One region of the Streptomyces sp. NPDC005820 genome, then DNA from elsewhere that is predicted to be linked to it. Evidence: riboswitches for the same ligand, from Rfam matches in the RefSeq annotation. Region 1 holds a riboswitch; each other region holds the start of a gene.
The links. Region 1 has a riboswitch for S-adenosylmethionine ahead of ABZ464_RS33925 (putative leader peptide). Riboswitches for the same ligand answer to the same signal wherever they lie in the genome.

Region 1 (7,670 bases):
TGCGTGCACTGGTGCGCGGCTGATCACCCGGCGGCACGTCGACTACTGCCGCACCTCCTCCGCCGTCTGTCCTTCCGTACACGCCTGACCCCTGCCGGCCAGTCCCGCCGGCTGTCTCGTCGTGGCCCTGTGGCCGCGAGTCGTCGTGTTTCCCGGAAGGAACCCATTGTCCGGCCCCGCCCTGCATCTCGCCGTCGAGCTCGACGGCGACGGCGCCCACCCCGCGGCCTGGCGCCGCGCCGCCCACTCCCCCGATCAGCTGCTCACCCCGCGCCGCGTGGCCCGGGTCGCCGCCATCGCCGAGAACGCCGGGTTCACCCTGATCACCCTGGACGACGGCGTGCTGCCGCCCGGCGCCGCACCGGATCCGGTCGGCCGCATCGGCGCGGTCGAGCGGGCGGCCTTCGTCGCGGCGTCCACGAGCACCATCGGGATCGCACCCGTCGTCCCGGTGACGTATGCCGAACCCTTCCATGTCTCCAGCCAGTTGGCTTCCCTGGACCACGTCTCCGCCGGTCGCACCGGGTGGGTGGTCACGGAGGAGGAGCGTCCCGAGACAGCCCGCGCGTGGGGGCGCCCGCTGGTCGCCGACGCCGACGCGCGGGCCCGGGAGTCGAGGGACGGGGTGGAGGTGGTCCGTGCCCTGTGGGACTCGTGGGAGGACGACGCGGTCATCCGGTCCGTGGCCACCAGCCGCTACCTCGACCGCGAACGGCTCCACTACATCGACTTCACCGGTGACACGTATGCCGTCAAGGGCCCGGCGATCGTGCCGCGCCCGCCGCAGGGACAGCTCGTCGTCCTGGGCCCGCCCGACCGGGTTCCGGCCGCACAGCTCGACGTCGCTCTCGTCGAGGGCCGCGACCCCGCGTCGGTCGCAACGGCCGCCGCCGGGGCCGGTACCCCGCGCGTGTTCGCCGAGGTCGAGGTGGCGCTGGACACCCCACAGGGCACGGCGGCCGAGCGCGTCGCCGACCTGGAACGGCACGCGCCGTGGAGGGACCGGGCAAGGCTCCGGCACATCGGTTCTGCAGACCAACTGGTCTCTCTTCTCGGCGAGTTGAGCCCTCACGTCGACGGCGTACGGCTGCACCCGCTGGTGTTGGACGAGGACCTGCCCGTCCTCTCCCGCCTCGTCTTGCCGGCCCTGTCCGAGCGGCGTCTCGTCGCCCGTCCGCTGCCCGGTACGTCCCTGCGCTCGACCCTGGGTCTGGAGCGCCCTGCCAATCGCTTCGCCGCCGCTGCCGTGGCCGCCCAGGAGGACGCCCGATGACCCGCACCGATCCCCTCGACGTGCCCCGGCCGCACGCCCAGCTCCACTTCGGGGTGTTCTTCCAGGGCGTCAACCACTGGACCATCTGGTCCGCCCCCGACAGCGGCTCCCAGATCGACCCGGCCTCGTTCCGCCAGGTCGCCCAGACCGCCGAGCGCGGCCTGTTCGACGCGTTCTTCCTCGGCGAGGGGCTGCGGCTGCGCGAGGTCGACGGCAGGATCCACGATCTCGACGTGGCCGGACGGCCTGACGCCATCACCCAGCTCGCCGCGCTGGCCGCGGTCACCCGCCGTATCGGCCTGGTCTCCACCTCCAACTCCACCTTCAACGAGCCGGCCGACCTCGCCCGCCGCCTCTCCGGCCTCGACCTGCTCTCCGAGGGCCGCGCCGGCTGGAACGTGGTGACCACGGACAACGCCTGGACCGGCGCGAACTTCCGCCGCGGCGGCTACCTCGACCACGCCGACCGCTACCGGCGTGCCGAGGAGTTCCTCACCGTGGCCCGCGCCCTGTGGGACGGCTGGGAGGACGGGGCAGTCGCCCACTCCGTCCGCGCGCCCGTTTGGTCGGCACCCGGTGCCGTACACCAAGTGCGTCACAGGGGACCGCAGTTCGACGTCGACCTCGCTCCGACCCTGCCGCGCAGCGCCCAGGGGCACCCGGTGATTTTCCAGGCCGGTGACTCCGGCGAGGGACGCGACTTCGCCGCCCGCAACGCCGACGTCATCTTCTCTGCGCACGGCAACGACTTCGACGACGCGATGGCCTTCGCCGACGACATCCGGCACCGGCTTCGGGCGGTCGGGCGCCCCGACGACGATCTGCGGATCCTGCCCGGCACCGAGATCATCCTCGGCGCCACCGAGGAGGAGGCCCAGGAGAAGAAGCACTGGATCCGGCTCCAACAGGTCACCCCGGCCACGGCCTTGGGGATCGCCGGGCTGTTGTGGGGCATCGACCTGTCCGACCGCGACGCGGACGGGCCGCTTCCGAAGGAGGACCCGGTCGTCAGCGAGAACGACGGCTCCTTCGGTGCCCGACGCATCGCAGACCCGCGCACCGTCGTGGCCGAATGGCGGGCGAAGGCGGAGGCGCACGGCTGGTCGCTGCGCGAGACCGTCATCGCGCTCGGCCCGCAGCGCGGGCACGTCGGCACTCCGTCCGGTCTGGCCGACAAGTTCGCCCACTTCGTACGGCACGGCGCGGTCGACGGCTTCAACGTCACGCCGTACCTCATCCCTGACGGCCTCGACGACATCGTCGACCTGCTCGTCCCGGAACTGCAGGAACGCGGGATCTACCGCACCGAGTACACCGGCACCACCCTGCGCGAGAACCTCGGCCTGCGCGCACCCCTCACCCACCGGTCCGCACCGGACCGACGACAGGCGGGCTGAACCCCCGGGCCGCCCCTTCCACTCATGACTGAGTACACATGACTGACAAGAAGCTGTCACACACGGACCGGAATGCCGGTCCGGCCGACGCCCGTTCTGAACTGACATGACTGTTGGAGTAGCGCTCAACGCGTCCGACGCGCCGAACCAGGTCGACGCCACTGTCCAACTGGCCCAGGAGGCCGCAGAGTTCGGTGTTACGTCGGCCTGGTTCGGGCAGACCTTCGGCGCGGACTCACCCCAGCTCGCGGCGATCGTCGGGCGCGAAGTGCCCGGACTGCAGGTCGGCACCTCCGCGATCCCCGTCTTCGGCCGCCACCCGCTGCTCGTCTCCAGCCAGGCCCAGACCGCCCAGGCCGCGACCCACGGCCGTTATCACCTCGGTCTGGCGCTGGGCACGAAACTGCTGACGGAGACCGGCTTCGGCCTGCCTTTCGAACGCCCCATCGCCCGGCTGCGCGAATTCCTCACCGCGCTACGGCAGTTGACCGAGACCGGCACGGCCGACTTCCACGGCGAGCTGCTCACCGCCACCACACCGATCCCGGCGCGGGTACCGGGCGCCGAGAGCGGTGTGCCCCTGCTGGTTGCCGCGATGGGGCCGCAGGCTCTGCGGGCAAGCGGTGAACTCGCGGACGGGATCCTGCCCTATCTGGCGGGACCGCGCGCCCTGGCGGACCACATCGTGCCCACGCTGACCGCCGCGGCCGAGGCCGCAGGCCGCCCCGCGCCCAGGATCGTGGCCCTGGTGCCCGGCGTGGTCACCGACGACGTCGACGCGGTGCGGGCGAAGGCCACTGAGAGCCTTGCCTTCTACGAACAGATCCAGTCCTACGCGCGGGTCATCGAACTCTCCGGCGGCCGGCGGGCCGCCGACCTGGCCGTGATCGGCGACGAGAAGGCGGTCGAGGCCGAGGTACGCCGTTACCGCGATGCCGGCGCCACCGAGGTCGTGTTCTCGGCCACCGAGATCGCGGGAGAAGCCGATCGTCGACGGACCTGGCGACTCCTCGGCGAACTGGCCGGCTGAGTACACCCGTCGACTCGACACCCCCCTGCATCCCCGTCCCCGAAGGCATTCCCCGCACAAAGGAGATTCCCCATGACCACCGAGGCCACCACCACAGACCTCCACGCCTTCACCGAGACCTGGCGGGAGTGGTACCGCACCCAGGAGGCCCGGCTCGCCGCCCCGCACGGGTTCCTGGCGATCACCGGCCTGCACTGGCTCGACGACCGGCCCCAGCGCTTCCCGGACGCGCCCGGCTCGTGGCACACCGGCCCCGAAGGCGTCGTCGTAGACCTCGACGAGGGCGAGGAGCTGGTCGTCGACGGGACGCCGGTGCGCGGCGAGCACCGCTTCGGCGTGCTTCCCGAGCGCGGCGGCGTCGACGCCGTCTGGGGAGACGCCGTCATCGAGGTCGCCAAGCGCGGCGGCCAGGACATCGTGCGCCCCCGGCACCCGGACGCGCCGCTGCGCACGGCTTTCACCGGCACGCCCGCCTACGCCCCCGACCCGCGCTGGGCGGTAACTGGCCGGTACATCCCCTTCGATACACCGCGGCCGACCACCGTGGGCGCCGCGGTCGAGGGCCTTGAGCATGTGTACGACGCTCCGGGGAGGGTCGAGTTCGAGCTCGACGGGCGCCCGCTGTCGCTTACCGCGTTCCCCGGCCACGGTGCGGGCCGGCTGATGGTGCTGTTCACCGACGCGACCTCCGGGGTCACCACCTACGCCGCCAACCGGGCCCTGGCCCTCGAACCACCCGCCGCCGACGGTACAGTCGTCCTGGACTTCAACCGCGCCGCGAACCTACCGTGCGCCTACACGGACCTGGCAACCTGCCCGCTGCCTCCGGCCGAGAACCGGCTGCCGGTGGCGATCGAGGCCGGTCAGAAGATCCCCCGCGAGCGCGGCGGCTCCTGAGCGGGACGCACGCTGGCCCCGGACTCCCCTGACGAGGCGTCCTTTTGCGCCATTGACGTACGACAAGACCGCTCCGTACGATCACGAACGGCATTGAGTGTCAGCGTCAAGCCCTGGCTCGCTGACCGGCAACCCTCCCGCGCGGTGGGGTGCTCCAGGTGAAAGCCCGGCGGGATCACCGACGATCTCCGCAAGCGCGTGGCCCCGTGACCGGGGCCGGATCAGGTGGAGGACCGATATGCGGCACGGTGGTGACCTCAGCGCCCGCTACGCCGGCGCCACCGTGTTCTCCCGGCTCTCGCGTCGGCGCCACATCGACCTCAAGCGTTCGACCAGCTGTCTCTGTCAGGTCTGACGGCCCTTTTCGCCGCTGGTCGCAGTCCCGAAGCAGTCCTCGCCGCTTCCGTCTGCCCCTGACTCCCTCCTTTCCCTGATCCCTGTCTGCACAGCGCTCCCCCGACGTCGGCATCACGCCGATCGGGGCCGCACGCCCACGCACGGCCATGTCCCGTACCAGCGCCGTGCCTGGTGACACGAGTAGGAGAAGCCCTCCGTGATCGCACTTCCCCATGTCAGAACCTCTCGGTGGGCGGCGCTGACCGCCCTTGTAACCACCAGCGCCCTGCTGACCGCCTGCGGATCGGGCGGCGGCGACACGGGCAGCGGAACCGGGCAGCCCAAGTCCGGCGGCACCCTGACCTTCGCGGTGGGTTCGGACGCCGGCTGCGTGGATCCGCAGCAGGTCGCCAGCAACGAGACCATCTACTCGGTGCGCCAGCTCGTGGACTCCCTGACGGACCAGGACCCGAGGACCGGCAAGATAGTGCCGTGGCTGGCGAAGAGCTGGGACATCAGCTCCGATGCCACGGCGTTCACCTTCCATCTACGCTCGGGCGTCACCTTCAGCGACGGCTCGAAACTGACCGCGCAGGTGGTCAAGGACAACTTCGACGCGGTGCCGAAGCTCGGCGCCCTGGGGACGCTCGCCGAGGGCTATCTGAGCGGCGTCAAGAGCACCACGGTGGTCGACCCGCTCACCGTCAAGGTGACCTTCAGCCAGCCCAACGCCCAGTTTCTGCAGGCCACTTCGACCCACTCGCTGGGGATCGAGTCGTCGGCGAGCGTGAAGAAGACCCCGCAGCAGAAGTGCAGTGACGGGGTGATCGGGTCCGGGCCCTTCGTGCTGAAGCAGTACGTGCAGAACCAGTCGATCACCCTGGCCAAGCGTGCGGGATACGCGTGGGGTTCCTCGCGGTGGAGCAAGGAGGGCGAGGCGTACCTGGACAAGCTGGTGTTCAAGGTCGTGCCGGAGGCGGGTGTGCGGGCCGGCAGCCTGCAGTCTGGCCAGGTCGACGCCGTCTCCAGCGTCGGCAAGGCCAACGAGGCGGCCCTCAAGGGCGGCCAAGTCACCCTCCAGCGACGGGCCAACCCCGGCGTCGTGTTCGGTCTCGGCCTCAACAACTCACGGCCGCTACTCAAGGGCGCCAAGGTGCGCCAGGCGATCCTGTACGCCATTGACCGGCAGCAGATCGCCGACACCGTCTTCCCGACCGGCACGCAGCCGGCCACCAGCGTCCTCGCGCACACCACACCCGACTACACCGACCTCACCTCCGGCCTGACCTTCGACGCCGCCAAGGCCAAGTCCCTGCTGGACGGGGCCGGCTGGAAGACCGGAAGCGACGGCATCCGCGCCAAGGACGGCAAGAAGCTCAGCCTGACCATCAAGTGGCTCCCCAACGCGGCCACCAACCAGCCCGCCCTGGAGCTGATCCAGCAGCAGCTCAAGGCCGTCGGTGTCGACGTGACCCTCAAGCAGCTCCAGATCACACAGTTCGCCCCAACCCTCCAGTCGGGTGACTACGACGCGGTGTGGGGCAACGTGACCCGCGCCGACCCCGACATCCTGCGCAGCTCCTTCTCCACCAAGCTGGCCAACTTCTACCGCCTGCCCGTCAGTTCCCTCGACACCGCGCTGTCCGAGCAGGCCGCGACCGTCGACGCCGCCCAGCGCAGTCAACTGGTCACCCGGGCACAGCAGTTGATCGTGCAGAACGCCCACTACGTGCCGGTGGTGGAGCTCCAGACCCAGCTGGGCGTGGCGAAGAAGGTGCACGACCTGAACTTCGACGCCTCCAGCCGGATCCAACTGCACGACACCTGGATCGGCTAGCGCATGCGCCGCTATGTGATCAAACGGCTGGCCCAGGCGGTCGGGGTGCTGTGGGCGGCCTACACGGTCTCGTTCCTGGTGCTGGACTATCTGCCGGGCGACCCGGTCACGGCGATGGCCGGCGCCGGTATGGACTCGGGGCAGGTCGACCCGAAGCAGATCGCGGCCCTGCGGCACGAGTACGGCTTCGACAAACCGGTGCTGGTGCAGTACGCCGAGTACCTCGGCCGGGCGGTGCGCGGGGACTTCGGCGACGCGGTCTCCACCGGTCGGCCGGTGACCTCGACGCTGGCCGACGCGCTGCCGCAGACGCTGCAGCTGACCGGCGCGGCCCTGTTGCTCGCGGTGCTCCTCGGCGGCGGCCTGGCGGTGCTGGCGACATACACCGCCCAGCGCTGGCTGCGGCAGCTGCTGCTGTCCCTGCCGCCGCTGGGGGTGTCCGTCCCGACGTTCTGGGTGGGGCTGCTGCTCGTCGAGGCATTCTCCTTCCGGCTGCACTGGTTCCCCGCGTTCGGCAACGACGGATTCAAAGGGCTGGTGCTGCCGGCGCTGACTCTGGCGGTGCCGACGGGCGCGCAGATCGCCCAGGTGCTCGCCAAGAGCCTGCTCACCGCGCTGGACCAGGCGTATGTGGAGACCGCGCGGGCCAAGGGCGCCGGGCGGTGGCGAATCCATCTGCGGCACGCGCTGCGCAACGCGTCCCTGCCTGCGCTGACGGTCGTCGGCCTGCTGGTGGGGCAGCTGATCGCCGGTTCGGTGGTCGTCGAGACGGTGTTCTCCCGCGACGGTCTCGGCCGGGTGACCGCGGCTGCGGTCACGGCCCAGGACATCCCGCTGGTCCAGGGGGTGGTGGTGTTCGGGGCGCTGATCTTCGTGACGACGAACCTGGTCATCGACCTG
Region 2 (7,670 bases), on a different contig from region 1:
CGCGCGCCTGCGCCAGCTCCTCGCGCAGCCGATCCAGTTCGGCCCGGCTCTCCTCGTCGGCGCGCTCGGCGTCCGCCCGCTGGGCCTCCTCGCCGGCCGCCGTCACCAGCTTCACCCAGCCCGCGGGCCGCAGCACATAGGCCGCGGCCGCCACGTCGAGCGGGTCCGCGGCCGGGGTCGGCGAGCCGGAGTCCAGAGCGCCGGACAGCTCCGGCTGGGCGTCTCTGAACTTCTCGGCGATGCGCTGCCGGAACAGGGCATCCGTCTCCAGCGCGGCCGCCATCGCGTTGCCCGCGAACTTCGCCCGGCGATTCGGTGCGAAGCGGGCGTACTGCCGCAACTGCGCGGGAAGTTCCGCGACGGTCAGGCCGCCGAAGCCGTCGGAGACGATCTGCACGACCCGGCGGCGCACGCCGTCGGGCAGCGGACGGTCGAGCATCTCGGCGGCGCCGTCGCCCGGCCCCCCGCCTGCGCTCTCCACCATCCGTCACACCCCAATACCTGTACGGGGGCCGCTCCGCTCAGGAGCCGGCGCCCGGCCGATCCACGAGTTCCACCTGATCCACGGCGTTGCACCAGCGGCACCGCACCGACTCGATGGTCTCACTGACCACCTCGCGCTCCTCCACCTTCGGCTCTCCGGCGAGGTCGAGGTGCACATACTCGACGACCTTCGACGAGCGCGTCACGTCGAACCTGGTGAGGTTGCCGCAGAGGGTGCAGCGCCACCGCGTGGTCGCGGTCGGCAGGGGAACCGTCATCGTGACTTGTCCTTCTAGTGTCGGTCTTCCGGTCGGGTCGCGCCGGAGGCTCCCCGCTGTGCATGGCTCGTAACCCTACGGCCTGGCGGGTACTCGCCGCCCATCCGTTCACGGCGGCGAGGCGCACCGGGCGCTTCTGTCCTGGTACGTCATGCTCTGTGCTCATGATCGGCAACTGGAGCGGGACCGTCCGCAAGGCTCTGCGCGACCCCTCGGCGCCGGTGACGTACGGGCTGATCGCCGTGTGCTGTCTGGTCTTCGCGATCGGCCCGGCCTCGGGGCTCGATCCGGCGTACGGCACCGGCGACGGGCTGATGGCCGCCCAGCGGGCCTATTTCCGCCGCTGGGGCGTGGTCCCGGCGGAACTCTTCGCGGGCTCCGCGCGCGCCGTCCTGACCCCCGCCACGGCCCTCTTCGTCCACGGCAGCTGGGTGCACCTGCTGGGCAACATGCTCTTCCTCTACGTCTTCGGGGCGATGACCGAGGAGCGGATGGGCCGTGCCGAGTTCACCTTCTTCTACCTGTGCTGCGGCTGCCTCGCCCTGCTCGGGTACGCGGCCGCGCACTCCGGGTCGCCGCAGTCGCTGGTGGGGGCCTCCGGGGCGATCTCGGCGGTGCTCGGCGCGTTCCTGTACCTGTTCCCCCGGGCCCGGGTGACCAGCCTGCTGCCGTTCCTGTTCTTCCTGCCGCTGCGGTTCCCGGCCTGGGTGGTGCTGCCGTTCTGGGCGGCGCTGCAGTGGGTCGCGGTGGGACAGGCGCCCCGGGGGCCCGGGGTGGCGTATCTGGCGCACCTGGTGGGCTTCGGGCTGGGGTTCTGCTACGCGTGGGCGCGTTTCGGCCGTACGACTAGAGTGAGGGCCGCCCCAGCTCCGGCCCCCGAGGGAGAGAACCAGCCGTGATCACCGCGATCGTCCTCATCAAGACCAGCGTGGACCGGATCCCCGAGATCGCGGAGCGGATCGCCGCGCTGGATTCCGTGAGCGAGGTGTTCTCCGTGACCGGGACGTACGACCTGATCGCCATGGTCCGGGTGCAGCAGCACGAGGACCTCGCGGAGGTCATCCCGGGCAGCATCAGCAAGATTCCCGGCGTCGAGGCCACGGACACCCACGTGGCGTTCCGTACGTACTCCCAGCACGACCTGGAGGCGGCGTTCGCGATCGGCCTGGACTCCTGACCGGCCGCATCACCGCCTCCGGGGGCGAAACCTTCTAGACCGCCGGGACGCAGCGGCCGTCCTCCGTGCGGTACGTCCACTTCGGGCCCTCGGTCACCAGTTCGCGGACGGCCGCGACGAAACGGTCCACGTGCTCGTCGGGGGTGCCCGCGCCGAAGCTCACCCGGATGGCGTTGAGGGACTTCTCGCCCGGGGCCGCCTCGGGCGCGCCGCACTCGCCCTGGGTCTCGGGGGCGGCGCCCAGCAGGGTGCGGACCAGGGGGTGGGCGCAGAAGAGGCCGTCGCGGACCCCGATGCCGTACTCGGCGGAGAGGGCCGCGGCGAAGTGGGAGCTGTTCCAGCCCTCGACCACGAAGGAGATCACGCCGACCCGCGGGGCGTCGTCGCCGAACAGGGACAGGATCCTGACCTGCGGGACCTCGGCGAGGCCCGTGCGGACCCGGGTGATCAGGTGCTGCTCACGGGCGACCAAGGTGTCGAAACCGGCCTCGGTGAGGGCCTTGCAGGCCGAGGCGATGGAGTAGGCGCCGATGACGTTCGGGGACCCGGCCTCGTGGCGGGCCGCGGTCTCGTGCCACTCCACATCCACTCCCCCGTCCTCGCGCCGGGTGACCTTGCGGCTGGCGCCGCCGCCCGCGAGGTAGGGGTCGGCGGCCCGGAGCCAGTCGGCGCGGCCGGCCAGAACGCCGGAGCCGAAGGGGGCGTACAGCTTGTGGCCGGAGAAGGCGATCCAGTCGACGTCCAGGTCGCGGACGGACACCGGGTGGTGCGGGGCGAGCTGGGCGGCGTCCAGGACGATCCGGGCGCCGTGCGCGTGGGCGGCGGCCGCGAGCTCCCGTACGGGCCACAGCTCGCCGGTGACGTTCGAGGCGCCGGTGACACAGACCAGGGCCGGGCCGTGGGGGTCGCGGGCGGCGAGAGCGCGCTCCAGGGTCTCCACGGCCTGCCGCGGGGTGCGCGGGGCGTCGAGGTAGGTGACCCGGGCCTCCCGCCAGGGCAGCAGACTCGCGTGGTGCTCGGTCTCGAAGACGAAGACCTGGCAGTCGGCGGGGAGGGCGGCGGCCAGCAGGTTGAGGGAGTCGGTGGTGGAGCGGGTGAAGACCAGCTGGTCGTCGGCGCGGCAGTCCAGGAACTCGGCGACCGTGCGGCGGGCGTTCTCGAAGAGGTCCGTGGAGAGCTGGGAGAGGTAGCCGGCGCCGCGGTGGACGCTGCCGTAGTACGGGGCGTAGGCCGCCACGTCGTCCCAGACGCGCTGGAGGGCGGGGGCGCTGGCGGCGTAGTCGAGCGCCGCGTAGGTGACCTCGCCGCCGGTGACGAGCGGGACGGTGACATCCCGGCCCAGAACGGGCAGCTCCTGCGAAAGGTTGCAAACGGTACGGGCGGCGGCAGCGGTGGAGACAGACATGGCGAACTCCTGTGAGAGGCAGGCGCGGGGGTTTGGGGGCAAGCCCCCAAAAAAGTCACAGCACCGCGCCGGACGATGCGTCGACGGCACGGGAAGAGGTGAAAGGGGTATGCGGAGGCGGGGCTCGGCGCCCTATCGCATTCGCTTGCTCACAGAAGGCTCCCTCGACGACCAGGACCCCTGGTGTTCCGCGAGGGGTCCGCGCTTGCCGTGGACCTCGCTGCCCACGGCCTGGTCTTCACCCGGGGCACCCCGCCACGGACGGAGGGTTGCCGGACAGTCGGCCGGGGCCTCATGACTGTCACTCATGACCTGGTACAGGAACGTACGGGAAGTGATCGCGGTCCCGCAACTCGTGTCCGAATGACGGGACCGCCGACCCATGGCGTGGCTAGACGTGCGTGGCCGCGACCCAGCGGTCCAGGGCCTGCTTGGCCGCGCCCGAGTCGATGGACTCGGCCGCGCGGTCCATGCCCGCGCGGATCTGCTCCGCGAGGGTGCCCGGGCCCGGGTCCAGGGCGACCAGGGCGGCCGCCGAGTTCAGCAGGACCGCGTCCCGCACGGGGCCCTGCTCGCCGTCCAGCAGGCGGCGGGCGACCTCCGCGTTGTACGACGGGTCGCCGCCCCGCAAGGCCTCCACCGGCACCAGCTCGATGCCGACGTCCCGCGGGTCGAAGACCTCCTCGGTGACCTTGCCGTCGCGCACCACCCACACCCGGGAGGTGGCCGTGGTGGTCAGCTCGTCGAGGCCGTCGTCGCCCCGGAACACCAGGGAGGAGTGGCCGCGCTCGGCGAAGACACCCGCGACGACCGGCGCCATGCGCGGGTCCGCGACCCCGACCGCCTGGGCGCGCACCCGGGCCGGGTTGGTCAGCGGGCCGAGGATGTTGAACACCGTGCGGATGCCCAACTGGCCGCGCGCGGCGCCCGCGTGACGCAGCGCCGGATGGAACTTGATCGCGAAGCAGAAGGTGATCCCGGCCTCCCGGGCCACCTCCGCCACCCGCGCCGGGGTCAGCTCCAGATTGACGCCGAGCTTCTCCAGCACGTCCGAGGCGCCGGAGGCGGAGGACGCGGCCCGGTTGCCGTGCTTGACGACGGTGGCACCCGCGCCGGCGACGACGATCGCCGACATGGTGGAGATGTTGACGGTCTTGGCGCCGTCGCCGCCGGTGCCGACGATGTCGACGGTCCGGCCCGGCACCTCGATCGTGTTGGCGTGCGCGTACATGGTCCGGACGAGCCCGTTGATCTCCTCGACGGTCTCGCCCTTGGCCCGCAGCGCCACCACGAACCCGGCGATCTGCGCGTCCGTCGCCTCCCCGCGCATGATCCGGTCCATCGCCCAGGCGGTGGCGTCGGCGCTCTGGTCACGGCCGTACAGCAGGGCGTTCAGCACGTCGGGCCAGGAACGGCCCGCCGCGGTGTCGCCTCCAGCGGGGGTCACAGCGCTCATAGCCGCTCCTGGGTGTCGTAGAACCACGTGAGGCCACCTTATCCAGCTCAGGACACGGCGAAGGGCCCCGTCCGAACACCGGACGGGGCCCTTCTGTGGCGACAGTGGATCAGTGGTGGCCGTGGCCGCTCGTGATCTCCTTGTACTCCTCGACGGTCGGCTTCGGGATCTGCTGGTCCTCGCCGAAGTACGCGCCGCTGATCTTGGCGCGCAGCTTCTCGGACCGCTTGATCTTGCGCTCGACGCCGTTCTCGTCGACCGCCGGGCCGATCGCGGCCGGCTCGTACTGCTCGTGCGCCGTGATGGTGTGGAGCTGCTCCTGGCTGAGCGGCTCGTGGACCTCGATGAACTCACCGTGCGGCAGGCGCTTGATGGTGCCGGTCTCGCGACCGTGCAGCACCTTGTCCCTGTCCCGGCGCTGCAGGCCGAGGCAGATGCGCTTGGTGAGGATGTACGCGATGACCGGTCCGACGAAGAAGAAGATCCGGACGAACCAGGTGATCGAGTTGATCGACAGGTGGAAGTGGGTGGCCCACAGGTCGTTGCCACCGCCGACCAGCGTGATCATGTACATCGTGACCCAGGCGACGCCCAGCGCGGTGCGCGTGGGGGCGTTGCGCGGACGGTCCAGGATGTGGTGCTCGCGCTTGTCGCCGGTGATCCACGACTCGATGAACGGGTACAGCGCCATCGCCACGAGGACGACACCGAACAGCGTCAGCGGGATGAACACGCCCAGGACCAGCGTGTGGCCCCAGATGTTGACCTCCCAGCCCGGCATGAAGCGGATCAGACCCTCGGCGAAGCCCATGTACCAGTCGGGCTGGGCGCCGGTGGACACCTGGTCCGGACGGTAGGGGCCGAAGATCCACACCGGGTTGATCTGGGCGAGCGCCGCGATGGCCGCGATCGTGCCGAAGACCAGGAAGAAGAAGCCGCCCGCCTTCGCCATGTACACGGGCAGCAGCGGCATGCCGACGACGTTCTTGTTGCTCTTGCCGGGGCCCGCGAACTGCGTGTGCTTGTGGTAGAAGACCAGGATCAGGTGGCCCACCACCAGGCCGAGCATGATGCCCGGCAGCAGCAGGATGTGGATCGAGTAGAACCGCGCCACGAAGTCGTGGCCCGGGAACTCGCCGCCGAAGAGGAACATCGAGATGTACGTGCCGACGATCGGCGTCGCCAGGATGGCGCCCTGGGTGAAGCGGACACCGGTGCCGGAGAGCAGGTCGTCCGGGAGCGAGTAACCGGTGAAACCGGTGAACATGCCCAGGACGAACAGCAGGAAGCCGAACAGCCAGTTGATCTCACGCGGCTTGCGGAACGCGCCGGTGAAGAACACACGCATCATGTGCACGAACATGCCGGCGAGGAAGATCAGCGCCGCCCAGTGGTGGATCTGCCGGATGAGCAGACCACCGCGCACATCGAAGGAGATGTGCATGGTCGAGTTGAACGCCTCGGACATCAGCTGTCCCTGCAGCGGGACGTAGCTGCCGTGGTACTCCACCTCGTTCATCGACGGGTGGAAGAACAGCGTCAGGTACACACCCGTGAGGATGATGATGATGAAGCTGTACAGGCAGATCTCGCCCAGCATGAACGACCAGTGGTCGGGGAAGATCTTGCGCATGTTGGCCTTGGCGAGGGAGTAGATCCCCAGCCGGCCGTCGGCCCAGTCGGCGATCCGCTCGCCGGCCGGCGCCTTCCCGCGTTCGCGGGACTGCGTGTTCTCGTTGGTGCTCATCCGCGCTCCCAGAAGGCAGGACCGACGGGCTCTTCGAAGTCGCCGAGCGCCTCGAGGTAGCCCTCGTCGTTCACACCGATGCGCAGCTGCGGCAGGGCGTGACCGGCCGGGCCGAAGATGACCTTGGCGCCGTCGGAGAGGTCGAAGGTGGACTGGTGGCAGGGGCACAGCACGTGGTGCGTCTGCTGCTCGTACAGCGAGATCGGGCAGCCGACGTGGGTGCAGATCTTCGAGTAGGCCACGATGCCCTGGTGGGACCACTCGAGTTCCTGCTTGTCCTTGATGTCCGCCGGCTGGAGCCGGACGATCATCAGGGCCGCCTTGGCGATCTCGTTCTGGAAGTCCTCGTCGTGCTCCTCCAGGCCCTCGGGCTTGGCGAAGGTGAGCGAACCGACGGCCACGTCCGAGGGACGCAGCGGCTCGTTGGTGTTCATGTTGACGAGGAGCTTGCCCTTGGCCCACAGGGTGTGGCGCAGCTTGTCCTCGGGCAGCGGGCCGAGGTCGCGCAGCAGCATGACGCCGGAGAGCGGCACCAGGGCCAGCGCGCCGAACATCGTGTTGCGGATCAGCTTGCGACGGCCGATCACCGATTCCTTGGCGCCCTGCTTGAAGTCCGCGTGGACCTTCGCCCGGACCTCGGGCTCGGCCGCGATCGGGTGACGGTCGTCGGCGACCTCGACGTCGGACATCAGGGTGCGGGCCCAGTGGACCGCGCCGGCGCCGATGGTGAACAGCGCCGTGCCCAGGGTCAGACCCAGCGCGAAGTTCAGCGCGCTGACGTGCCCGATCGGGAAGACGAAGATCGACTTGTCGATCGGGATCGCCACGTAGGAGACGATGAAGCCGACGGTGGCGAGCATCGACACCGTGAACAGCAGGGCGACCGCACGCTCGGACCGCTTGGCGGCCCGCTCGTCGATGTCCTGGATGCGGTGCTCGTGGGGCGGCAGTCCCGGGTCGGCGAACGGGTTCTTCTCGTCCGCGACGGCTACCGCACCGTGGCCGTGGTCCTGCTCAGCGGGCAGGTTCTCTTCTGGAATGTCTTGGCTACTCATGACTTCTTGGCCTTTGCGGTCCGAGCGGCGACCCAGACGGCGACCGCGATCAGCGCACCGAGGCCGAAG
Region 3 (7,670 bases), on a different contig from region 1:
TCAGCCGGCCGCCAGCCGGACCATGTCCGCCTGCGGCCCCTTCTGACCCTGCGAGATCTCGAAATCGACCCGCTGGCCCTCTTCCAGGGTGCGGTACCCGTCCATCTGGATCGCGCTGTAGTGGACGAAAACATCCGCACCACCGTCGACCGCGATGAAGCCGTACCCCTTCTCCGCGTTGAACCACTTGACGGTGCCCTGAGCCATGCCTAACTCCCCTATTACTGGCCCTTGCACAGATCCACACTTCGCGGATCCGGGTCAGACCTCACCCCCCAGTTGGTTGGGGGCGTGCGCCGGAACGCGTCGACCGCGGCCGAATGTATCTGTCCAACTGCCCTCTGCAACAGGTCACTTGGACGAGAATTCTGGACGCACGCGATCCGGAATGTGGCGAGAATTCGCCAGAATTCAGGGCAAGTCGGGCCCCGCAAAAGCCACAAATGCCACGCAAGAGGTGCGCACTTTGGCTACTTCTTGTCGGGCGTCAGGCAGAAATCAAAGATTCCGGATCAGGTTTCGCGACCCGGTTCCCCAACTGTACCGCGCTCAACCACACTGAATTGCCCCCTCCGCTTCTCTCACGGAGGGGGCAATTCGATGAACAATCGGTAATCACTGTTACCGACGGTTACTACCGGTGGGTACTGACCGAAGGTCAGCCGCCGGCGACGGCCGGGATGATCGACACGCCCGCCCCGTCCGGGGTCGCCGTCTCCAGGCCCTGCTCGAACCGGACGTCGTCGTCGTTGACGTACACGTTCACGAACCGGCGCAGCTTGCCCTGGTCGTCCAGGACGCGCGCGGCGATCCCGGTGTGGTTCTTCTCCAGGTCGGCGATGACCTCGCCGAGGGTGGCGCCTTCGGCGGCGACCTCGGCGGCACCGCCGGTGTAGGTGCGCAGGATGGTGGGGATGCGGACGTTGACGCTCACGATGTGACCTCCGGTCAGGTGCATGCTTTCAAGGGCGCGGGGGAACTACGCGAGCCCAGCCTCGTGGAAGGACTCGAGGCTGGGGCGGATCGTCGCGGTGAGCCCGGTCCCGGCCACCGCGTCCAGCGTCTTCAGACCATCACCGGTGTTCAGCACGACGGTCGTCTTCGTGGGGTCCAGCAGACCGTTCTCGATCAGCTTCTTCGTGACGCCGACGGTCACCCCGCCGGCGGTCTCCGCGAAGATCCCCTCGGTCCGGGCGAGGATCCTGATCGCCTCGACGACCTGCTCGTCGGTCACGTCCTCCACCGCACCGCCCGTGCGGCGCGCGATGTCGAGGACGTACGGACCGTCCGCCGGGTTGCCGATCGCCAGCGACTTGGCGATGGTGTTCGGCTTCTGCGGGCGGACCACGTCGTGCCCGGCCTTGAAGGCCACCGACACCGGCGAGCAGCCCTCCGCCTGCGCGCCGAAGATCTTGTACGGCTTGTCCTCGACGAGCCCGAGCTTGATCAGCTCCTGCAGACCCTTGTCGATCTTCGTGAGCTGGGAGCCGGAGGCGATCGGCACGACCAGCTGGTCGGGAAGCTCCCAGCCGAGCTGCTCGGCGATCTCGTACGCCAGCGTCTTGGAGCCCTCGGCGTAGTACGGCCGCAGGTTGACGTTGACGAAGCCCCAGCCCTCGCCCGCCGGGTCGCCGATGAGCTCGGAGCAGAAGCGGTTGACGTCGTCGTAGTTGCCCTCGATGCCGACGAGCTCACCGCCGTAGATCGCGGCCATGACGACCTTGCCCTGCTCCAGGTCGTGCGGGATGAACACGCAGGAGCGGAAGCCGGCCCGGGCGGCGGCGGCGCCGACGGCACCGGCGAGGTTGCCGGTGGAGGAGCAGCTCAGGGTCGTGTAGCCGAAGGCCCGCGCGGCCTCGACGGCCTGGGCGACGACCCGGTCCTTGAAGGAGTGGGTCGGGTTGCCGGAGTCGTCCTTGACGAACAGCTTGCCGGCCTCGACGCCCAGCTCGCGCGCCAGGTTGTCGGCCTTGACGAGCTTGGTCCAGCCGGGGTTGATGTTGGGCTTGTCGGCCACGTCCGCGGGGACGGGCAGCAGCGGCGCGTAACGCCAGATGTTCGCGGGTCCCGCCTCGATGCGCTTGCGGAGCTCCTCCGGGGCATAGGAGGAGAAGTCGTATGCGATCTCGAGCGGGCCGAAACATTCCTCGCAGGCGAAGACCGGGCCGAGGGGTACGCGGTGCCCGCATTCGCGGCAGCTCAGTGCCGTGGCGGGACCCAGGTCTACGGTGGATTCGGTTGCAACAGTCTGCGCAGCCATGTGAGGCGAGGCCCTTTCTCCTCATCTTCCTCACGACGCATCTCGCCGTGAGACGGATTTGGCACCTTCCCTAGCCGGGAGCCTCGCGTGAACGAGACCGGCTGGAGGGTTGCCGGGGCTTCATCGGGCCGTATCCCTCTGCCCCTCTGGATGAGCGGTATGAAGTTGTGAACGGCGGGCCACCGAGGACATGCGATGGTCATCCGCGTTGTTCAAGACTGTAACCGACAACCTGGACAGTTGAGATAGTCGTCCGAACCGCGAGATGGATCACAGGTGAAGGAGCCGCCCACGTGCTGGAAGAAGTCGAGCGCTGGCTGACTACCCGCTCCTGGACCGCGAGCGATCGCCCGCTGCACCGGATCATGTCCGCCAAACGGTCCTCGGGACAGACGGTCAGTGTCGTCCTGCCCGCGCTCAACGAGGAGGAGACCGTCGGCGACATCGTCGCGGTCATCCGCCATGACCTCATGCAGCAGGTACCGCTCGTCGACGAGCTCGTGGTCGTCGACTCGGGCTCGACCGACCGCACGGCCGAGGTCGCCGCGGCGGCCGGCGCCCGCGTCGTCCACCGCGACGCGATCCTGCCCCGCCTCCCGGCCGTGCCCGGCAAGGGCGAGGTCCTGTGGCGCTCCCTGCTCGTCACGACCGGCGACATCGTCTGCTTCATCGACGCCGACCTGCGGGAGTTCTCCTCGGACTTCGTCTCCGGCATCGTCGGCCCCCTGCTCACCGACCCCGCGGTCGACCTCGTGAAGGGGATGTACGACCGTCCCCTGGGCGGCGCCGCCGGGCAGGGCGGCCGGGTCACCGAGCTGATGGCGCGCCCCCTGCTGAACATGCACTGGCCGCAGCTGGCCGGTTTCGTGCAGCCGCTCGGCGGCGAGTACGCGGCCCGCCGCTCGCTGCTCGAACAACTGCCGTTCCCGGTGGGGTACGGCGTCGAGCTGGGGATGCTGATCGACGCGCTGCACCTGGTGGGCCTCGACGCGCTCGCGCAGGTCGACCTGGGGGTGCGCAAGCACCGTCACCAGGACGGTCAGGCCCTCGGCCGGATGGCGGCGGCGATCTACCGCACCGCCCAGCTCCGCCTGGCCCGCGGTCACCTCGTCCGCCCCTCCCTCACCCAGTTCGAGCGGGGCGCCGACGGCTTCGAGCCGCGTACGTACTCGGTGGACACGGAGGAGCGGCCGCCGATGGCGGAGATCGCGGAGTACCAGTCCCGCAAGGTCGCCTAGCGGGGCCGTGTAACACCGTGGGCAGGTCGTATACAGGTGAATACGGCTGGATACGACCCGCCCACGGAGCGCGACCGTACGTTTGAGCGTTTCCCGACCGGGCTAGGTTGAGGCGTATGGCTTCCACGCACGACACTGCTGCTCGGGGTGCTCAGGTGCTGGTCGCGTCCAATCGCGGCCCGGTCTCCTACACGGTGGGCGAGGACGGCTCGCTGCACTCGAAACGCGGGGGTGGCGGGCTGGTCTCCGGCCTGTCGGCCATCGGCCCCGAGGCGGGCGCCCTGTGGGTGTGCTCGGCGCTGTCCGACGGCGACCGGGAGGCGGTCCGGCGCGGGGTCGGCGAGGAGGGCGTGCGGATGCTGCCCATCCCGGCCGACGTGCACGCGGACGCCTACAACGGCATCGCGAACTCGGTGCTCTGGTTCATCCACCACCTCCTCTACCAGACCCCGCTGGAACCGGCCTTCGACGCGGAGTTCCGGCGCCAGTGGGCGTCGTACGAGATGTACAACCGCGCCTTCGCGGAGGCGCTGGCGCAGGAGGCGGGGCAGGGCGCGGCGGTGCTCGTCCAGGACTACCACCTCTGCCTGGTCCCCGGCATGCTCCGCGGCCTGCGCCCCGACCTGCGCATCGGGCACTTCTCGCACACGCCGTGGGCACCGGTGGACTACTTCGGGCTGCTGCCGCAGGACATCCGTGAGCAGCTGGTCCGGGGCATGCTCGGGGCAGACCGGCTGGGGTTCCTCACCCATCGGTGGGCGGCGGCGTTCTCCGCGTGCGTGCAGGCGACGGACCTCGAGCTGGCGCCCCGGATGGGCCAGGCGGGGGTCCCCGAGTCGTTCCAGTCGGTCCCCGGCTGGAAGGGGCCCGGCCACCGGACCTGGATCGCCGTGCACTCCCTCGGCGCCGACGCCGAGTTCCTGCGCGAGCGCTCGCACCGGCCGGACGTGGAGGAGCGGATCGCCGCCCTGCGCGAGGAGATCGGCGGCGAGGGGCGGCGGACGATCGTCCGGGTCGACCGCACCGAGCTGTCGAAGAACATCGTGCGCGGGCTGCTGGCCTACCGGCAGCTGCTCGACGACCACCCCGAGTGGCACGAGCGGGTCGTCCACATCGCCTTCGCCTACCCGTCCCGCCAGGATCTCGCCGTCTACCGCGACTACACGGCGGAGGTGGCACGGCTGTCGGCGGAGATCAACGAGCGGTACGGCACGCCCGGCTGGACCCCGGTCCTGCTGAACCTCGAGGACGACTTCGCCCGCTCCCTGGCCGCCTACCGCCTCGCGGACGTGGCCCTGGTCAACCCCATCCGGGACGGGATGAACCTGGTCGCCAAGGAGGTCCCGGTGGTCTCCGACGAGGGCTGCGCGCTGGTGCTGTCGCGGGAGGCCGGGGCGTACTGGGAGCTGGGCGAGGACGCGATCGTCGTGAATCCGTACGACATCCTGGAGACGGCCCGCGCGCTGCACGAGGCCCTGACCATGAAGCCGGAGGAGCGCGCCGAGCGCGCCAAACGGCTCGCGGCGGCCGGGACCGCGCTGCCCCCGGCCCAGTGGTTCCTGGACCAGCTGACGGCCCTGCGGGACCTTCAGCCGAGCTGACCGGCCAGGTCCCGCAGCAGCCGTACGACCCCTGCCGGGCCGTCGACGACCAGGTCGGCGCGGGTCGCCAGGTCGGTGACCTCGGTGGAGCCGCTGCAGACGAGGAGGCCGGGGACGCCGTCCTGGCGGAGTTTCTCGACGGCGGCGAAGGCGGGGAGGTCGCCGAGGTCGTCGCCGGCGTAGAGGACGGACTCGGCGCCGGTGGCGCGGACCTGGTCGAGGAGGGCGACGCCCTTGTCCATGCCGGGCGGGCGCAGCTCCAGGACGTACCGGCCGGGTTCGACGATCAGGCCGTGGCGGGCGGCGAGGCCGGCGAGGGGCTCGCGGAGGGCTTCGAAGGCGGCGAGGGGGTCGATGGCGCGGCGGGTGTGCACGGCGACGGCCCGGCCGCCCTTCTCCTCCACCCAGACGCCCTGCCATCCTCCGGCGTTCTCCAGGACGGCGGGCAGTTCGGCGCGGACGGCCGCGACGCCGGGGTGGGGTGCGGGGGCGGTGATCCGCCCGGTGCGGGCCTCCCAGCGTTCGGCGCCGTAGTGGCCGAGGACGGTGAGGCCGTCCAGTCCCGTGGCGCCCGCGAAGCCGCCGTTGCGTACCGCGACCTCGGCGGGGCGGCCGGTGATGACGGCGAGCGCGGCGATCTTGGGGGCGAGGGCGGTGAGGGCGGGGAGCGCGTCGGGGTGGGCGCGGGCGTCCTCGGGGTTCTCGACGATGGGGGCGAGGGTGCCGTCGAAGTCGAGGGCGACGAGGGTGGTGGAGGGGCGGTTGATGATGGCGTCCAGAGCAGTACGGCCGGCTGCGGTGGTGGGTGCGTGAGTGCCCATACGGTGACGATAGCTGCGGGGGTGCCGTTGTGGGGCGGGGGTGGGTCGCGAAGGGGCGCGGGGAACTGCGCGACCGGCCACGACGGAGCCGCGGTCGGATTCAACGGTCGGCTCTACGACCCTCGCGCACCCTTCTCAGCCTGTTCACCGTCACCGGGTCGTGGGCCAGTGCCCTCGGGTCGTCCAGGAGGGCGTTCAGGAGCTGGTAGTAGTGGACCGGGGAGAGGTCGAGTTCCTCGCGGACGGCTCGTTCCTTGGCGCCGGGGCCGGGGAAGGTGCGGCGTTCCAGGGCGAGGATGGCCCGTTCCCTCGGCTCCAGTTGTTCCTGCATACCCCGCACCGTAACCCCGGCCGCCGACACCCGGCTCACTCCCCGGCGGCGTTCTCCGCCGTCATCGCCGTCGACTGGAGGTCGGACAGGACGGTCGCCGGGTCGCCGGAGCGGGCCACGGCCTTTCCGATGCCCTTCTTGACGGCCGCGCTGACCCGCGCCCAGGAGGTGCGCCCGACCGGGTAGACCTCGGCGAGCGGGAGTTCCTCCAGGAAGGGCCGCAGCTCGGCGTCCTGCGCGGCCGTGCTCATGATCTGGGAGGCGGAGTTGGTGACGGGCAGCAGGTCGTACTCGCGGGAGAAGCCGAGCACGTTCCGCTCGCTGTAGACGAAGTCGAGGAACCGGCCGATCTGTTCGGCGTGCCCGTTCTTCCTGAAGGCGGTCATCCAGTCGGCGACGCCCATGGCGACCTTGGAGGGGCCGTCGACGCCGGGCATCGGCACCATGCCGAACTTCACGCCGCTCTTCTGCGCCATCTTCATCAGGGAGGGGTGGCCGTTGAGCATGCCGACCTGCCCGTCGGCGAACGCCGCGAACGCGTCCGCGCGGTTGAGCGAGCCCGGTGCGACCGGCCCGGTGAGCCCCTTGCCGACCAGCTTGTTCTTCAGCCAGTCGAAGGTCTCGACGTTCTCGGTGGAGTCGATGCTGTAGCCGCCGGCGGTCCGGGCGTAGGCGCCGCCACCGCTGAGCAGCCACTGCAGGGTCTCGGCCTGCGCCTCCTCGGGCCCGAGGGGCAGCGCGTAGGGGTACTTCACGCCTTCGGCCTTCAGTTTCGCGGCGTCCTCGGCGAGTTCGGCCCAGGTGGTGGGCGGGGTGATCCCGGCCTCGGTGAAGAGGGTCTTGTTGTAGAAGAGCAGCCGGGTGGAGGAGGCGAACGGCATGCCGTACTGCACGCCCCGCACCTTGCCGGCGGCGGCGAGCTGCTGCACGAAGTCTGCCTGGACGGTGACGGAGAGCAGGTCGTCCGCCTTGTAGAGCTGGTCGGCGGCCGCGTAGTCGGCGTACGAGCCGATCTGCGCCATGTCGGGCGGGTGTCCGGCGTCGACCATGGCCTTGACCTTGGCGTCGACGTCGTTCCAGGAGGAGACGGTGACGTCGACGGTGACGTCCGGGTGCTTCTTCTCGTACGCCTCGACCAGCGCGCTCCAGTATTTCGTGGAGCTGTTGGCGGCGCTGTCGCCGTAGTCGGCGGCGACGAGTCTGAGGGTGGTGTGCTCGGAGCCGGTGGTCAGTCCGCAGCCGGACAGCACCGCCGCCACCACGATCGCCATCACTGACTTTCCTGCCCGCCGGTGCACGTGCTGTCCCTCAATCCCGATTCGATTGTTCATACCAATGGGTCCGATATCCGGAACAAGGTCTACACCATACGGGTGGACTAGACCTCTTTTGGGTCTCATGAGGCGGCACGGTACCCCC

Region 2: another riboswitch for S-adenosylmethionine. It lies ahead of ABZ464_RS01220 (aminotransferase class V-fold PLP-dependent enzyme); the one in region 1 lies ahead of ABZ464_RS33925 (putative leader peptide).
Region 3: another riboswitch for S-adenosylmethionine. It lies ahead of thrC (threonine synthase); the one in region 1 lies ahead of ABZ464_RS33925 (putative leader peptide).

Annotation. Positions count from the first base shown of each region.
Region 1 covers NZ_JBEXXE010000032.1:114,533-122,202, reverse strand. The annotation lists gene ABZ464_RS33945 (LLM class flavin-dependent oxidoreductase) at 167-1,273, shown strand; gene ABZ464_RS33940 (NtaA/DmoA family FMN-dependent monooxygenase) at 1,270-2,670, shown strand; gene ABZ464_RS33935 (LLM class F420-dependent oxidoreductase) at 2,777-3,700, shown strand; gene ABZ464_RS33930 (DUF1684 domain-containing protein) at 3,773-4,597, shown strand; SAM riboswitch class IV at 4,687-4,800, shown strand; gene ABZ464_RS33925 (putative leader peptide) at 4,836-4,952, shown strand; gene ABZ464_RS33920 (ABC transporter substrate-binding protein) at 5,151-6,770, shown strand; gene ABZ464_RS33915 (ABC transporter permease) at 6,774-7,670, shown strand, end outside.
Region 2 covers NZ_JBEXXE010000001.1:264,551-272,220, forward strand. The annotation lists gene ABZ464_RS01200 (NYN domain-containing protein) at 1-484, opposite strand, end outside; gene ABZ464_RS01205 (hypothetical protein) at 522-761, opposite strand; gene ABZ464_RS01210 (rhomboid family intramembrane serine protease) at 926-1,660, shown strand; gene ABZ464_RS01215 (Lrp/AsnC ligand binding domain-containing protein) at 1,657-1,938, shown strand; gene ABZ464_RS01220 (aminotransferase class V-fold PLP-dependent enzyme) at 1,973-3,343, opposite strand; SAM riboswitch class IV at 3,540-3,656, opposite strand; gene trpD (anthranilate phosphoribosyltransferase) at 3,735-4,799, opposite strand; gene ABZ464_RS01230 (cytochrome bc complex cytochrome b subunit) at 4,909-6,546, opposite strand; gene ABZ464_RS01235 (Rieske 2Fe-2S domain-containing protein) at 6,543-7,601, opposite strand; gene ABZ464_RS01240 (c-type cytochrome) at 7,598-7,670, opposite strand, start outside.
Region 3 covers NZ_JBEXXE010000007.1:138,811-146,480, reverse strand. The annotation lists gene ABZ464_RS10925 (cold-shock protein) at 1-207, opposite strand; gene ABZ464_RS10920 (MoaD/ThiS family protein) at 659-934, opposite strand; gene thrC (threonine synthase) at 980-2,260, opposite strand; SAM riboswitch class I at 2,279-2,417, opposite strand; gene ABZ464_RS10910 (glucosyl-3-phosphoglycerate synthase) at 2,554-3,498, shown strand; gene ABZ464_RS10905 (trehalose-6-phosphate synthase) at 3,615-5,099, shown strand; gene otsB (trehalose-phosphatase) at 5,087-5,920, opposite strand; gene ABZ464_RS10895 (DUF3263 domain-containing protein) at 6,021-6,251, opposite strand; gene ABZ464_RS10890 (extracellular solute-binding protein) at 6,287-7,522, opposite strand.